2 linked regions of the Sphingobium yanoikuyae genome follow. The protein of the gene in region 2 interacts with the protein of the main gene of each other region in a pairwise test. Links are inferred from orthologs where the notes say so. Each region holds a gene or a part of one and is shown on either strand. Other genes may lie near its edges.

The links.
Region 1: the proteins of def (region 2) and U0025_RS09800 interact in binary tests that used the Escherichia coli proteins (3 or more experiments, as listed by UniProt). The link is inferred for Sphingobium yanoikuyae from one-to-one orthologs.

The regions. Positions count from the first base shown.
Region 1 is NZ_CP139979.1:2,133,195-2,136,403, forward strand. Bases 260-3,150 are described here. They hold U0025_RS09800 (aspartate-semialdehyde dehydrogenase), read right to left. Parts: upstream 2,273-3,150; coding sequence 1,247-2,272; downstream 260-1,246. Other genes in these bases: U0025_RS09790 (alpha/beta fold hydrolase), read right to left, coding at 260-558; U0025_RS09795 (DUF2238 domain-containing protein), read right to left, coding at 555-1,238; U0025_RS09805 (S9 family peptidase), read right to left, coding at 2,430-3,150. Also shown: more of U0025_RS09790, read right to left, coding at 1-259; more of U0025_RS09805, read right to left, coding at 3,151-3,209.
Region 2 is NZ_CP139979.1:409,170-412,473, reverse strand. The notes cover bases 196-3,181. They hold def (peptide deformylase), read right to left. Parts: upstream 1,961-3,181; coding sequence 1,430-1,960; downstream 196-1,429. Other genes in these bases: U0025_RS01930 (aromatic ring-hydroxylating oxygenase subunit alpha), read left to right, coding at 2,759-3,181; U0025_RS01935 (TetR/AcrR family transcriptional regulator), read left to right, coding at 2,060-2,650; U0025_RS01945 (hypothetical protein), read left to right, coding at 196-1,348. Outside these bases: more of U0025_RS01945, read left to right, coding at 1-195; more of U0025_RS01930, read left to right, coding at 3,182-3,304. UniProt on the Escherichia coli protein: Removes the formyl group from the N-terminal Met of newly synthesized proteins. Requires at least a dipeptide for an efficient rate of reaction. N-terminal L-methionine is a prerequisite for activity but the enzyme has broad specificity at other positions.

The sequences.
Region 1 (3,209 bases), 1.7 Mb from region 2 along the record:
AAAGGTATTGAGGATATGCAGCATCGCCACCGGGTCGCCCTTGGTGGTCTTGAGGAACGCCTCGGTCATCCATTCCGACGTGCCGCGCTCGAACGTGCCGAGATTGGTCAGCACCTTCTTGTAATAGCCGCCCTTGTCGAGCGTCTTGGTCAGGCCGCGCAGACCCATGCCGGCCAGGATCACCCGGCGCGGGGTCGCGCCGCGCGCCAGCATCCGCACGGTCGTGCGCGCGCCTAGCGAATAGCCGCCCAGATCATAATCGGTCAGCCCCATCTGCTCGACCAGCGCCAGATTGTCGTCGGTCAGCGCATCGGCCGGATAGTCCGCTGCGTCATGTGGCTTGCCGCTTTCGCCATGGCCGCGCAGGTCCGGCATGATCAGGCGGAACCCCGCCTCCACCAGCTTGGCGGCATGACCGTAGCGGATCCAGTTGGTCCAGGCGTTGGAGAAATAGCCATGGATGAGTACCAGGTCGCGCCCCTGTCCCACGACATGCACCGCGATCGGCAGGCCGCCCAGGCCCTTGATATCATGGCGTTCGATCTGCAGGTCGGTCATTGCGCTGGTCCTTTGGGGCTTGGGGTCTCGCCGATAGGATCTCTGCCGCGCCCGCGCAAGAGCGCGATCAGGGCCAGGGTGCTGCCGATCTGGGCGGCGGCCATGTCCTTCTGCGGATCCCACACATCGCCCTGCTGGCCATTATAATAATCGGCGGTCTCGCCGGCGGCGATCACCGTCAGCAGCCATTCGAATATCTCGTAAAGCGCACTGCCAAGGCCGATCGCGGCAAAGGCGAAGGCCAGGCTCCAGCCATGGCGCAGGCTGCCCTTGCGTCGCGCAATCTCCGCCACCGGTGCGGTCAGCAATGCCCCAAAGGCGAAATGGACGAGCCGGTCATAGGCATTGCGATGGAGGCCAAGCAGGCTGGAAATATCATGTCCGCTGAGCATTCGCGCCCAATCGTCATAGGGCAAATAGCTGTAGATCCAGCGCGCGCCGAATGTGTGAAGCAGCAGGAACAGCCAGATGCAGCCGACCGATTGGCTCGACAGCGGCCAGCGTCTCAGCATCCAAGGCGCGCCGATCGTCAGCAGCACAGTCGGCCCATGCTGCAACGGCGCGAGATCGGGAAAGGGCTGCGCGACATTGGCCAGCCCGATTGCCACCAGCAGGGTGGCGATCATCCGGCGCTGCGCGACAGGAAGGGCTTTCCATGTCGCGACAGCGCCGGAGATCATGGTCGGGCTCAGCCCTTCTTGAGGTGGCGACGGCCCAGTAGTTCGGCGATCTGCACCGCGTTCAGCGCCGCGCCCTTGCGCAGATTGTCGCTGACGCACCACAGGTTGATGCCGTTCTCGATGGTCGAATCCTCACGCACGCGGCTGATGAAGGTCGCGAAATCGCCAACGCATTCGATCGGCGTGATGTAGCCACCGTCCTCGCGCTTATCTACCAGCATGATGCCCGGCGCTTCGCGCAGGATGTCCTGCGCTTCCTTGGCCGAAATCTCATTCTCGAACTCGATGTTGATCGCTTCGCTATGGCCGACGAACACCGGCACGCGCACGCAGGTCGCGGTCAGCTTGATCTTGGGATCGAGGATCTTCTTGGTTTCCGCGACCATCTTCCATTCTTCCTTGGTCGAACCATCGTCCAGGAAGACGTCGATGTGCGGGATCACGTTGAAGGCAATCTGCTTGGTGAACTTCTTCGGCTCGGCCGGATCGCCGACGAAGATGTTGCGCGACTGCTCGAACAGCTCGTCCATGCCTTCCTTGCCGGCGCCCGACACCGACTGGTAGGTAGCGACGACGACGCGCTTGATCTTGGCGGCGTCATGCAAGGGCTTGAGCGCCACGACCATCTGCGCGGTCGAGCAGTTGGGGTTGGCGATGATGTTCTTTTTCACATAGCCATCGATCGCGTCCGGGTTCACTTCGGGCACGATCAGCGGCACGTCCGGGTCCATGCGATAGAGCGACGAATTGTCGATCACGACGCAGCCGGCAGCCGCCGCCTTGGGCGCATATTCGGCGGTCGGGCCGGAGCCGGCCGCGAACAGGGCGATGTCCCAGCCGGTGAAGTCGAAATGTTCAATATTTTTGCATTTGAGTGTCTTGCCGGTGTCACCGAAATCAATTTCGGTGCCCTGCGACCGGGGCGATGCAACCGCCGCGATCTCGTCAATCGGGAATTCGCGTTCGGCGAGAATGGTCAGCATCTCGCGGCCCACATTACCGGTGGCACCAACGACGACGACCTTATAACCCATGACTTAACACTCCACTCCATGCAGTATTGCGGGGTGGCGCATAGCGCAGTGGCACGATTTGTCCAGAAAGAAGGGCTATTGCCAGCGATAGTCACGGGGTGGGAGGTGGCGTCAGCACGGCCGACGCCACCCATCCGTTACTCTCTACGCCCGGCCTTCACTTTGCCGGATCGACACCCTGCTCGCGCAGGAAATTTTCGATCGTCGTCCAAAGGTGAACACTGATCTTCGGCCCGCCGACGCGATGCGTCTGCCCCGGATAGACCATCAGCTCGAACGGCACGGCCGCGCCCTGCATCTTCGCCATCAGCGCGGTCGAATTGTCGAAGACGACATTGTCGTCCGACATGCCGTGGATCAGCAGCAGCGGATCCTTGATCTTCACCGCCTCATCGACCGCGTCGGAGCCCGGATAGGCGCTCGGCTTGTCCTGCGGCTGGCCCAGATAGCGTTCGGTATAATGGGTGTCGTAAAACTCCCACTTCGTCACCGGCGCGCCCGAGACGATCGCGGCGAAGGTACCCGGCGCCTTTTCCGCCAGCTTGAGCGACATATAGCCGCCATAGGACCAGCCATAGGTGGCAATCCGCTCGGGATCGACAAAGGGCTGGGCCTTCAGCCATTCGACGCCCTTCAGCTGATCGTCGACCTCGACCGTGCCCATGGCGCGATGGATCTGGTCCTCGAACGCCTTGCCGCGATCGGGCGTGCCGCGATTGTCGATCGAGAAGACGATCCAGCCCTGGTCGACCAGATATTGGTTCAGCGCGCCACTCCATGTGTTGGTCACCTGGCGCCCGGCACCCGGACCGCCATAATGGATCATGAACACCGGATAGCGCTTGCCCGGCTGCATCGGCGGAGTCAGCATCTTGGTGTAGAGGGTACTGCCATCGGCCGCCTTGACGGTGCCGAACACGGTACTGGCGTGGCTCGC
Region 2 (3,304 bases):
GCTGATCGTGCCGACGGTGACGCGCGCGGAGGTGCAGGATCTCAGCCGCGCCGACCATGCGCTCCATGCCCTGCTCTATCCCGATCCGGACGCGGAGTCGCAGGATCGTCCGATGCATCCGACGGACATCGTCAACGGCACTACCCTGATCAGCCGCATCCATGCCGAAGCGCAGGATGGCGCGATCGACCTGCATGCCCGCATCGACGACTGGCTCGCCAACATCCTAGCCGGCTCCTGGCCCCGCGCCCAGCCGCTGCTCGCTCCGGCCGCCCGCCTGTTCGGCTGGGAGGCGCTGGACGGCCAGATCGACGCGCCACCGGCAGTCGACTTCATCAACCGGCGCCTCGCCTCCGACCGCTTCGCCCAGCAGGTGCAACAGAAAGGCCACCCGCTCCATCGCGCCTGGCAGCAATTGGCCAAGCCGACCCGGCCGGGGCAGAGCTGGGCGCTATGGTGGCAGGGCGCCAAGGTTGACGAACTGATAACGACGATCCGCCGTGACTATCCCGAACTGGAGCAACGGCTGGACTGGCATCGCATTGCCCTGCGCGAGGAACGCACGGGCCTAGCGATCGCATCCTTCGGCGGTCGCATCCTGTTCGGCGTCGTCCTGCTGCAGTTACTCGGTGCCATGGCGCGCTGTCAGGACAATGGATCGCCCATGCCCAGTCTGCCGAGCGCCAGCGACATCCCCGTCGCCACCGCCCCACGCGTACCCGGCGGCCTGGGCGATGTCGCGGCCGACATGCAGGCGGCGGTACGCGCTGCCTTCGGCAAGGATATCCCGCTCGACCTACTCAATGCCCAGGCGCCGCTCGTCCATGCGCTCTTCGCCAGCAACTGGCGCGCCGGCATGGGCATGGGGTGGACCCGCGCCCGCTATGTCGAGGCGATGACCGGCATCATCCGCAATCGCTATGCCCTGCTCGCGCGGCAGAAGGGCGGCGACAGCCTGATCGCGATGCAGCGCCAGCGGCTGAAGGAAGAACGCGCACTCAAGGGCGATCATTGGCACGCCTGCGCCGAGGCGGCCAAGCATGGCGCCTTTGCCGATCCCGAGCTGATCCCGGCCGATCTGCGGGATCCGGCGCGGGCGCAGGTCGCCGACCTGGTCATCGCCATGCCCGACAATCCGGTGCTTCCGCCGACGGGCGGCAGCTTCTCCATCCCCGGCCAGATCGTGCAGCGCGTGATCGACCAGTCCGGCCTGTCGCTCGATCAGGTCAGCGCCGCCTTCCAGAACAAGGGCAAGGATCGGGAACAATGCCTGACCCATATCGCCCTGCTGGATGCCGCGCTGGATGCAAACAAGGCCACCCGCGCCGCCCTGTTGCCGCACATCTGAACCGGCGATCGCGCATAGGAAAGAAGCGCCCTGCCTTGCGGCAGGACGCTTCTTGTCCATCAGCCAGCGGCCAAGCCGCGATCAGGCCGCGCGGCGGGCCTTGTTCAGCTTCTTGAGCAGCATGTCGCGCTTCAGGCGCGACAGATGGTCGATGAACAGCACGCCTTCGAGATGGTCCATCTCATGCTGCAGACAGGTGGCGAGCAGCCCTTCCAGCTGTTCCTCGTGGATGCGGCCGTCGCGGTCCATCCAGCTGGCGCGGATCACCGCCGGGCGCTCCACCTCGGCAAACTGGTCGGGCACCGACAGGCAGCCTTCATTATAGACCGACTGCTCGTCCGATTCCTTCAGGATTTCCGGATTGATGAACACCATCGGCTTCTTGACCGGCGGCGCGCCTTCCTCATCCGATTCCGGTTCCTGCAGATCCATCACCAGGATGCGCTTGGGCACCCCCACCTGGATCGCGGCCAGGCCGATGCCCGGCGCGTCATACATGGTTTCGAACATGTCGTCGATCAGACGCTGCAGATCGTCGTCGATCGCCTCTACAGGGGTCGAGATGGTACGCAGGCGCGGATCGGGCGCCTCAAGGATTGGAAGAATGGCCATGGCCAAAACATAAGCGGAACGGAGGAAAATTTCAAGCGAGACGGGCGCTGGCCCACGCACCGCTTGCCGCCCCGCTCGGCGGGGTCTAGGCGAAGGAGCGTGACCGACGAAACCGCACAGCAGCGCCGCTACAAATCCTTCGAGGATACCCACCAGATGCTGATCGAGCTGGCGGTCGGGCTGATCGCCGATCGCGGCATCGATGCGCTGTCGCTGTCCGCCCTCGCCCGCGCCGCCGGGGTCAACCGCACCACCATCTATTATCATTTCACCGATCGTGACGCCTTGGTCGCGGCGGTGAAACTCTGGTCCTCGCAGCAGATCGTTGCCGCCTTCCGCCCGGAACTGCCGCGCCAGGCGCGGATCGACTATGTCACCCGCTTCGTGCTCGACAATCCCGCTATCATGTCGCTGTGGATCGAGGATTTCATCGCACCCGGTGACATCCGCGCCAGCTATCCGCATTGGGACGCCCTGGTATCGGGCATCGGCACCAGCCTTGCCGCCGCCTTCCCCGACGAGCCGGTCGACGCCGAAGTCTATTGCGTGATGCTGCTCACCAGCGCGCTGATCGGCCCGCGGGTCTTTCGCCATCGCGTCGCCCCCGATCTCGACACCGAAGCCACCATCGCCCGCTTCCGCCAGGAACAGCAGCGGGTGTTGCGCCGGGATGGCATCGCAGACGACTGACAAAATTTACAACAATAGTGTTGCAAATTCAGACTGGCCCGCTCATGCTGTCGAAAAGATAGACAGCGGAGAGCGATGATGCACGGCGAACGGCCCGGCTTTCAGGGCATGAGCGACGACAGTCTGGCCTGGCTCGGCACCGCGCCGATCCCGGCCGCCCCCTATCATGATCCGGCCTGGTTCGAGCTGGAACGGGAAGCGGTGTTCCGCCGCGCCTGGTTGCAGCTCGGCCATGTCTGCGAACTGCCCGACAGCGGCAGCTTCATCCGCCGCGAGATCGAGGCATTCAATGTGTCGCTGCTGATCGTGCGCGGCCGCGATGGCGAGATTCGCGCCTTCCACAATGTCTGCACCCATCGCGGCACCCAGCTGGTCGAGGAGGAAAGCGGCAGGCGAAGCACCTTCTCCTGCCCCTATCATCGCTGGTCCTTCGGCACCGATGGCGCGCTGCTCGCCGCCCCCGATTTCGATCGCTTCTTCATCGACAAGGCCGACTGCGCCCTGCCCCGCGTCGCGCTCGACATCTGCGGCGGGCTGATCTTCGTCCATCTCGGCACGCCGGACAAAGGCCTGCGCGACGATCTTGGCCCCTATGCGACTATGCTCGACGGCTTCCCCGCAGCGCAGGCCACCACCTTCTCCGAATATGTCTAT